Verrucomicrobium spinosum DSM 4136 = JCM 18804: one gene and its partner. The protein of the gene in region 1 interacts with the protein of each later gene in a pairwise test. Links are inferred from orthologs where the notes say so. Each region holds a gene or a part of one and is shown on either strand. Other genes may lie near its edges.

The links.
Region 2: the proteins of rplD (region 1) and def interact in binary tests that used the Escherichia coli proteins (3 or more experiments, as listed by UniProt). The link is inferred for Verrucomicrobium spinosum DSM 4136 = JCM 18804 from one-to-one orthologs.

What each region holds. Positions count from the first base shown.
Region 1 is NZ_ABIZ01000001.1:5,535,314-5,538,296, forward strand. It holds rplD (50S ribosomal protein L4), read right to left. Parts: upstream 1,805-2,983; coding sequence 1,196-1,804; downstream 1-1,195. Other genes in the region: rplB (50S ribosomal protein L2), read right to left, coding at 29-865; rplW (50S ribosomal protein L23), read right to left, coding at 910-1,194; rplC (50S ribosomal protein L3), read right to left, coding at 1,826-2,464; rpsJ (30S ribosomal protein S10), read right to left, coding at 2,488-2,796; fusA (elongation factor G), read right to left, coding at 2,834-2,983.
Region 2 is NZ_ABIZ01000001.1:37,947-44,732, reverse strand. The notes cover bases 1,654-4,396. They hold def (peptide deformylase), read left to right. Parts: upstream 1,654-2,607; coding sequence 2,608-3,186; downstream 3,187-4,396. Other genes in these bases: VSP_RS00175 (sll0787 family AIR synthase-like protein), read right to left, coding at 3,566-4,396; VSP_RS00185 (ExbD/TolR family protein), read left to right, coding at 2,010-2,465; VSP_RS00190 (MotA/TolQ/ExbB proton channel family protein), read left to right, coding at 1,654-1,950. Outside these bases: VSP_RS00195 (hypothetical protein), read left to right, coding at 1-1,235; more of VSP_RS00190, read left to right, coding at 1,246-1,653; more of VSP_RS00175, read right to left, coding at 4,397-4,546; VSP_RS00170 (MSMEG_0567/Sll0786 family nitrogen starvation N-acetyltransferase), read right to left, coding at 4,645-5,211; VSP_RS00165 (MSMEG_0569 family flavin-dependent oxidoreductase), read right to left, coding at 5,275-6,567; VSP_RS00160 (MSMEG_0570 family nitrogen starvation response protein), read right to left, coding at 6,620-6,786. UniProt on the Escherichia coli protein: Removes the formyl group from the N-terminal Met of newly synthesized proteins. Requires at least a dipeptide for an efficient rate of reaction. N-terminal L-methionine is a prerequisite for activity but the enzyme has broad specificity at other positions.

The DNA of each region.
Region 1 (2,983 bases):
GCTGAATCAGTAAGTTTCTAAGTTGCAGTTACTTGCCTTTGCGGCCCTGCACGATGAGACGGTTGGAGTACTTGCGCTTTTTGCGGGTCTTCTGACCCTTCGCATGACCCCAGGGGCTGAGCAGGTGCTGGCGACCACCACCGGACTTGGAGCGACCTTCACCACCACCGTTCGGGTGGTCGATGGGGTTCATGCACATACCGCGAACGGTCGGGCGAACACCCTGCCAGCGAGTACGGCCGGCTTTGCCGCTGACCACGTTCATGTGTTCCACGTTGCCCACCTGACCGATGGTTGCAAAACACACCGCAAGGATCTTGCGAATCTCACCGGAGGGAAGACGCACGAGGGCGAAGTCACCTTCACGGTTGGAAAGGATGGCTGCCTGGCCAGCGGAGCGGGCAATCTGGCCACCTTTGTTCGGCGTGATCTCGATGTTGTGAATCTGCGTACCAAGAGGAATTTTGCTCAGAGGAAGAGCATTGCCCACTTCCGGAGCCGCTTTTTCACCGGCGACAACCTTGGCACCCACTTCGAGTTTGGCAGGAGCAAGGATATAGCTCTTCTGGCCGTCGGCGAATTGGATGAGGGCGATGCGGGCGGAGCGGTTCGGATCGTATTCGATGCCAACCACGGTGGCGACGTCGTCACGACGGGAGCGCTTGAAATCAATGAGCCGGTACCGACGCTTGTGACCACCACCAATGTGGCGGCACGTGATGCGTCCGGTGTTGTTGCGACCACCGCTCTTGCGGAGGGCCACCGTGAGATTCGGCTCCGGGGTGCTCTTGGTGATTTCCTCAAAACCAGGCCACTGCTTGTAGCGGTTCGAGGGCGTGTTGGGCTTGTAAGTAGTAAGAGCCATAACGCTGGGTTTAAAAATAGGTTGGCGGTTGCTCGGGCCGTCGGCTAGGCGAGTTCAATCTTCTCGCCGTCTTTGAGCCGGACGACGGCTTTCTTCCAGTGATTGGTGCGGCCAAAGTCGGCGCGACGTTCGCGCTTCTTCTTGCCGGCGTAGTTCATCGTGCGGACGCCGACGACCGTTTTGCCAAAGATCTTCTCAACAGCCTGCTTGATCTCAAGCTTGTTGGCGCGGGGATCCACGTTGAAGACGTACTCATTGAGAGTTTCGCCAAGAACGGTGGCCTTTTCGCTCAACCGGATGGTCTTGATAACTTGATAAAGGTCTTTCATGTTAGGCAGTCCTCCGGGCGATGGTTTCAAGGGCAGCGCCCGAGATGATGATCTTGTCGTAAGCGAGCAGGTGCTCGGCATTCACGTCGGTGGCGGCCATAAGCTGCACGTTCTGGACGTTGCGACCGCTGCGGAATGTCAGTTCGTCAAAGCTGTCAGCGAGCACCAACACCTTGCGGGCGTCGGTCAGGCCAGCGATGGCGGCGACAAAGCTCTTGGTCTTGCCATCGGAAACCTGGAAGTCAGCCGTGACCAGCACATCTCCGTCGTTGATCCGGGAAGTGAGCGCCGTGCGGAAAGCAAGCGTCTTCACCTGACGGGGAATCTTCTTGGAGTAGTCGCGGGGCTTGGGACCCCAGACCACGCCACCACCACTCCAGATCGGGGAGCGGGCGCTGCCCATACGAGCGCGGCCTGTTCCCTTCTGCTTCCAGAGCTTTTTGCCACTGCCGGCAACTTCATTGCGCGACTTCGTGGAGGCGTTACCCTGGCGGCGGTTGGCGCGGTAGGCGATGATGGTGTCATGCAATGCGTGGGCACCCTTGCGGCCCTCCACCACTTGCACGTTGGCCTGCTTGGCCGCGTCGATCGTTAATACATTCGATGCCATGATGACTGCACTCCTTTCAAATTACTTCTTGGTCTGCTTCTTGATAGCAGGACGGACGATGACATAGCTGCCATTCGGTCCGGGAACGGCGCCCGCGATCAGGAGCACGCCGTCTTCGGCACGGCTCTGGACCACTTTGAGATTTTGCGTCGTGCGACGGTCGAAACCATGACGCCCGGGCATCTTCTGGTTCTTCCAAACACGCCCTGGGGTCAGACGGCAACCGATGGAACCAGTCCGGCGGTGCATCATGGAACCGTGCGATGCGGGCTGGCCCTTGAAGTTGTAACGCTTCACAACGCCGGAGAAACCCTTGCCCTTGGTGGTGCCGATCACATCGACATACTCACCGTCAGCAAATTTGTCTGCACCGAGGGTGGAACCGGCTTCTGGTGCCTCCCCTTCCGTGCGAAACTCGCGAACCACATACTTGGCCGTGGCGTTGTGCTTCTTGAAGTGCTCGAGCTCCGGTTTGGAGCAGCGATTTTCCTTCTTTTCGCTATAGCCAACTTGCACGGCGGTATAGCCGTCCTTGTCTGCGTTCTTGACCTGGACAACCTGGTTGCCGGCCACGTCAATCACCGTCACAGCGACGGCGCTGCCGTCCTTGAGGTAAACCTGGGTCATCCCCACTTTTTTGCCAATCAATCCGATGCTCATGGATGGTAATCCTCAGGTGTGACTTAGATGCGAATGGTGATGTCCACGCCGGACGGGAGGTTGAGCTTCTTGAGCTCGTCCACGGTGCGGGCGGTCGGGTCAACGATGTCCAGCAAGCGCTTGTGCGTGCGGATTTCGAAATGTTCGGACGACTTCTTGTCCACGTGCGGTGAGCGGTTCACGTTGAACTTCTCAATGCGCGTCGGAAGAGGGATAGGTCCCGCGACTTTGGCGCCGGTGCGCTTGGCGGTCTCGACGATCTCGGCCGTGGACTTGTCCAGGACGCGATAGTCATAGGCGCGCAGGCGGATTCTGATGCGTTGGCTTTGCATGATGGGTACTCCCGCTGGTTGAAATATTGGTTGTTAATTAGGCCTTCTTGCCACCGCGCTGCTCAACGATCTGGTCCACGATCTGTTGCGGCACCTGGTCGAAATGGGACGGCTGCATCGAGTAGGATGCGCGACCGCTGGAGAGCGTGCGAATCGTCGTGCTGTAGCCGAACATTTCAGCCAGCGG
Region 2 (6,786 bases), 5.5 Mb from region 1 along the record:
CGGCGCTATGGATGAGCATGGCACCCGCCCGTGAAGCCATGCTGGCTGACAGGGCCCAGGCCCCCGTTGAGGAGGAGACGCTTATCTTCCCGGACGACGTCCCTCCAGAGGTGACTGCGGAGCTGGAACCAGAGCCGGAGCCGGAGCCGGCCCCCACCCCTGAGCTGGAAAAGACGCCGCCGAAGCAGCAGTACGTCCGGACCACGCAAAACACAGAGAGCCCTGAGGCTCCCGCCAATGCCGCCTTCATGTCCGACCGGAACACGGTGGCGTCCTCCAAGCTGCTTCCAGAAAAAAATGGCGAGCCCGGCCGCCCCACGACCCGCGGCATGGATGAGCCGACCTTGGAACTGGCCAACCGGGAATACAAAGATGGCGAGATCAAGAACGACGCCGGCACCTCCATGAGCGGGATTCCCACCCTGCCGGCAGTGACGCTGGTGCCGCCATCCACCCCCAAGGCCCCCTCCCCGGCCGTTGCAGCGGTGCCCCCTCCTCCCGTGCCAGTGCAGGCCGTTCCTGAAGTGAAGCCAGCAGCCACGCCGCCAGCCCGTCTGGATCCGGTCATGACCTCTCCCTCCCTGGATGAGCCCCGGCTATCCCTGCCGGACATCGCCATGAAGGTGGATTCCCGCTCCGAGCAGATGGTGCGTGAGCTCGAGGCGCAGCTCCGCAAGGCAGACGCGGTGGACACCCCGCCACCTGCCCCCCGGACGCCCACCACCGCACTGGAAATGCGGACGCCATTGGACGGTGCCCAGCCCGGCATCCCCCAGCCCCCCCTTCCTGAAGGTGCCTCCCCCAGCGACCGGTCCCCGCTGGTTCCGCCCGTACCAAAGTCTGAACTGGGAGCCTTCACCCCCCAGACCCGTACTAGCGCGACCAAGGGCACCATCAGCAATATCGGCTCGGAAGACTCCGTGGCGGCAGCGGCCACTCCGGTGGGGCGCTACATGCGCCAGGTGACAAGCGCCGTGGAGAAGAAGTGGCATTTTTACCGCAGCCGGGAAGCCGATGCGGTGGAGCCCGGACGTCTCAGCTTGAAGTTCTACGTCAACAAATATGGCAAGGTGGAGGACTTGAAATTCACCATGAAAGATGCCAATCCCTTGATGGAAGATTTCACCATTGAGGCCATCCTCAAGGCTGAAATTCCCCCTATCCCCCTGGACCTGGTTCCCATCCTGGACAGAGAGCGCCTGGAGATCAACTACGACATCGTCATCCATCCCTAATCACCTGCCCATGTTCGAACCTGTCTGCCTTGCCGTCCTTAGTAATGGATTAACGCACATCTGGAACTTCCTCGTGGGAGGAGGACAGGTGATGATCCTGATCGTGCTATGCTCGATCATTTCTGCGACGGTGATCATCATGAAGGCACTCCAGCTGCGGGACAGCATCCTGTTCCCCGCACATATTGAAGAGGAGATCCGCAAGATTGAACGCTATGCCACCACTGGAGACATCACCCCGCTCCAGAACATGCTGGAGGAAGACGGCAGCGTAGCCGCCCAGCTCGGCATCATCGCCATTTCCGGCAAACACGAAACGCGTGAGGAAAACAATGAGGCGTGCGAAACCGCCGCCCACGTGATCCTGCACAGGCTGGAAACAGGCGTACCGCTCCTGGAAGTCATCGTGACGGTCTCCCCGCTGCTCGGCCTGCTTGGCGCGGTGGTGGGCCTCGTGACGGTGTTCTCCACCTTCGGCACAGGCAATGTCGTACCCGACGCCGACACCCAGCAGGTGGCCAAGGGGATCGCCGAGGCGCTCCACAGCACCATCGCCGGCCTCTTGGTGGCCATCCCGACCGTCATCGCCCACGGCTACTTCAGCCGCAAGCTGGACGCCATCTCCGTGCGCATGGAGCTCATCCTCCGCCGCGCCATTCACGACTTCCACCGCCACTTCGAAGTGCGTCGCTCCCCGCTGGCTGGCCGCTATTGAGCCCTCCGCCCCTCCTTGCTAGAGAAAGAGACGAGAAGCGCTGAAGCCGCCCTCCCCGCATGAACATCCGCCGCAAAAAACGCACCACGCCCCAGATCCCCATCGTGGCTCTGGTGGACATCCTTGTGATCGTGCTGCTCTTCATCGTGGCGACCACGACGTTCCGTGAGCAGCGGACGCAGATGAAGATCAACCTGCCTACTTCCAAGACACTGGGCACCAGCGCCCCCTCCAAGGAAAAGCGGACCACCCTGGCCATCACACCAGAACGCAAAATCCTGCTCGATGGGACTGAAGTCACCGCTGACAAACTCGCCGAAGCGCTTGCCGCCCTGCGTGAGCGGGATCCCAAGGCCAAGTTGGAACTTCAGGCCGACAAGGAAACTCCGCTTGGACTCCTCGTCCGGGTGTGGGATTCTCTGAAATCCGCCGGCATTCCCATCAACGACGTGCCGGCCCGCATCCAGCGTGGCATGGTTGCCCCCGCAGCCTCTGCCGCCACGGTGGCCCCGTGATCCAGCTCCCATTCCAGGCCTGACACCCCGCTTTTGCGGAGTCCAGTTCACCGGATCTTGCCTGCGGATCGCCCTTCCGGCGGTCCGCAAGCGTTTCCAAAGTAAACAGACCCCAGTTAAATCTTCATACCCGTCATCATTCATGATCCTGCCCATTGTCATCTACGGCGACCCCGTTCTTCGCGTGAAGTGCAAGCCCATCACCGAAGTCACCGAGGAAATCCGGAAGCTGTCGCAGGACATGATTGAGACCATGCACAACGCCCGCGGCGTGGGTCTGGCTGCCCCGCAGGTCGGCATCGCCCTACAGCTCGCCGTGATAGAAGTGCCGCCAGATGACGAGTCCGTGACCTACGTCCGCCTCAATGGCGAGGACACCCCGCTGGCTGAAGCCATGCCGCTGATCTTCCTGAATCCCAAGCTGGATCACGGGAAAGAGAAAGCCATGGGGGAGGAAGGCTGCCTGAGCATTCCAGATCTGCGCAGCGAAGTCCGTCGCTCCGCCGGGGTGAAAGTGGAGTACCAGACGCTCGACGGAGAGACCCGGACCATCGAAGCGGACGGTCTCCTGGCCCGTGCACTGCAACACGAGATCGACCACCTCAACGGCATTCTCTTCATCGACCGTCTCTCCGCCGCCGCCAAGCTGGGCGTGCGCCGCAAGCTGAAGCGCCTGATGTTGGAGTGGGAAGAAGATGGATTGATCCCGTCGAAACGGTAGTTCGGTAAAACGGTGATTCAGTAATTCGGTAATTCGGTAATTCGGTAGGACAGTAAACCCGTGGGACGGGGAGAAAATTGGGGGCAGTTCGTAGTTCGTGGCTGGGTTCGTGAGAACCTGATCAGGCCGCTCGCCACCCAAGATCCGCTACTCACCCCACAGGGCCGCGCCACTCTCCGCACTTTCACGAGTGCAGCTACGAGCTGCGGCTGCACGGCCAAAGAGAGTCAGTCGTGGCTGGGTTCGTGAGAACCTGGTCAGGCCGCTCGTCACCCAGGATCCGCCGCTCACCCCACAGGGCCTCGCCACCCTCCGCACTTTCACAAGTGCAGCTACGAGCTTCAGCGGCGTGCCCAAAGAGCCTCAGTGGCTCAACTCCTCACAGAGCAGCCGCCGCGATGGAAGGTGATGGCTCCATCTCTGCGAAGGGCACACGCTGGTCACCCCAGGCCAGTTCAAGGAGTTTTCCGCTTGTGATGTTCCCCACCGGGGCGCAGGCGATGCCGCTTCCCGCGAACACCTGGCACACCTCATCCACGTTCTCCGGTGCGGCCGTCAGCAAATAGCCATAGCTAGGAAACGACAAGAGCCAGCGGCTGAGTTCAACATCCACCCCCTGCGGCTTGGGCAGTTGGTCCAACTGCAACACCGCTCCGGCCGCCGAAGTGGCCAGCAACATGGCCAGCGTACCCAGGACACCTCCGTTGCTGATATCCTTGCCTGCGGTGAGCAGCCCGGCCTCCGCAAGGCGAGGCAACAGCTTCAAATCCGTCTGCAACCGCTCCGGGGGCGAGCCCACGCTGGCATTCCAGAAAACAGTGCCCTCTCCACGATAAGCTCCGCGCAAGTCCACGGCCATCAACAGGGTGTCTCCCGGTCTGGCGTCGAAGCTCGTAATCAGCTTTTTCGCGCGGCCCACCACGGCTACAGCCAGCAGGGGAGTGCGCCCCTTGCCAAATCGCGTGGTGTGACCGCCGACAATAGGTACCCCGTACGCAGCAGACGCCGCCTGCATGCCGGCCCAAAGCTCCGAGGTCACGGGGGAGGACTCCTCGGTCCAGACCACATCCACAAGCGCGGTGGGAGTGCCGCCCATGGCGGCAATGTCGCTGAGGTTCACCATCACTGCGCTGTACCCGGCGAACCAGGGGTCGAATTCGATGAAACCTTCCATCATGCCCTCGGCCGCAAAGAGCAGGAAGCCGTCGCCATCTGGAATCGCAGCCGTGTCATCACCCACCGCGATCTTTTGAGCCACCCCCAGAGCAGGGGAATAGGCGGCGGCGATCTTGAGCTTCTCCGCCACATTCGGATGCTCGCGCAGGCTCAGGGCCAGAGATTCAAGCTGGTCGGGGGTCATGGTAAAGGCAGGAGGAAGGACGACACGCTCAAAAGGAAACGGAACTGAGGCCGCAGCCCAGCGTGTCATTCGCCCAGTCTCAAATCGGCACCTGCAGCTCAGGCCACCAGCTCTGCCGGAGGGTAGTGACCCAGTTCTGCCTCCATGTGGGCATGCACGCGCCCGTGCAGCACCCGTTCCTCCAGCTTGAGCCAGTGCAGGCGCTGAAAGAATCGCGCATTCTGTTCCTGCACGTTCGCCAGAAAGCGGTCACACCCAATGGCGTTGGCCGTGGACACCGCTTTGTAGATGAGGCCCGCCCCGAGCGCTCCAAAACCACGGTGCACCGGCTGATGATTCCGCACGCTCACCCCCGGGCTCATCTCCGTGAGGCGACGATGGGCCTTGTGCACACACAACCGACTCCCGTACCAGAGGCGGGGCTCGCGTTCATCGATCCGCACCGTGCCCACCACCTCATCCACCATGCCAGCCACCAGGGTGGCGCAGATGAGGGGAATGGCGTGGGCGTCCACCTCATCGCGATCATGCTCCACAAAGACACCCTGTTCTTCGCAGAAAACATCCCGTCTCAGATTCCAGTAGCCCTGTAGCTCCTGGGGAGTCGAGGCGATCTTGAACACAAAATCCCGGGGTTTATACTCTGGAAAAGGCTCAAAGAGCATGGCTCAAAAGGGGTGGAAGGTCTGTTGGGAAGTCTGCATAGGTTGTGCCAAGCGGGTGGACCATCACGAACCGAGGGCCAGTTCGTTGAGCTTGCGACCGGCCAGAGACTTGGTCGTGTTGTGCCGGGCCTCGACACAATCCGCGAGGAACCGGGCATCATCCGCCACCCCAGAGAACCGGCCGGAGCCCCAGGTGTGCTGCCAGGGCAGACCTAGGAAATAAACACCAGGGACGTCGGTCACGCCCCGCTGGTGGCTCGGGTAGCCCTTGCCGTCGAACACCGGGATCTCCAGCCAGCGGTAGTCTGTCTGGAAACCCATGCTCCAGATGATGGAACGGATGCCCGAGGCGGCGAAGTCGAGATCCGGCGACTCTGCGGGCGGCTGCCAGACCGGAACGTAGCGCTCCTCCTGCGGAACATCGATGCCACGTGAGGCGATGTACTTGTCGATCGTGTTCTTGATGCTGTCCGCCACGTTGTCAGCATTGTCGAGGTTCTGCTTCAAGTCGGTGCCGAACTTGAGCAGGCCCTGGCGCACCTCGAGCAGGCGGCCGTGCAGCTGCATGCCTTCCAGCGCGAACTTGCGCAGGTCGATGTCGCGACCGCCATCACGGCCCGTGACATAGTGGTTGGCCTTGGCCCGCACACGCTCCTTCAGCGGGTGCTCGTGCACCGGCAGGTTGTAGTAGCCCATCTCGTGCAGCCAGTCCACGACGTCCTTCCCGCGATAGCGCCGGGCAGTGCGGGGAGCGCCGCCCACGCAGAGATGCACTTTCCTTCCTTCGAGGTGCAGATCCTCTGCGATCTGGCAGCCAGACTGGCCGGTGCCAACCACCAGCACCGCCCCCTCCGGGAGGGCAGCGGGATTTTTGTAGTCGGAGGAGTGCATCTGCACGATGTCCTCGGGAAACTTCTCCGCCATCCGCGGGACCGTGGCGGTGTGGTAGCCGCCCGTGGCAATCACCACCTGCCCGGCGGTGAACTCACCCTCGCTGGTGCTTATTTCATAGATTCCAGTCTCATGGCGGCGCACCCGCTGCACGGTTACGCCCTCGCGCAGCGGGGGATTGAAGAGCTTCACATAATCCTCGATGTACTTGACGATCTCCTCCTTTTTCATGAAGCCGTTGGGATCGTCCCCAGAGTACTTGAACCCGGGCAGGGCGCATTGCCAGTTGGGCGTGACCAGGCAGAAGTTGTCCCATCGTTTGGAACGCCAGGCCTCGGCGAAGCGGTGTTTTTCAAAGATGAGGTGGTCGATGCCCCGTTCCTTGAGGCAGTAGCTCATGGAGAGGCCGGCCTGGCCTCCGCCAATGATGATGACGGGATAGTGATGGGTGGGCATGACGGACATGGCAGAAGGTAGGGATGCTCGGGCTCCTGGTTTCAGAGGCGGGGGAAAGGGGTCAGATGGAGAGGATGCGAACCGTTCCCTCCGGAGGCTGGTTCTTCGAGAAGTGCTCGATGTCGCTGATCTGGGCGGACGCGGAGGTGCAGTAGAATCCGAACTTGGCCCGCACCCGCTCCGACGCCTCCGTCAGCGCCTCGCGGCTCCGGGAGACAAACTCCGTGA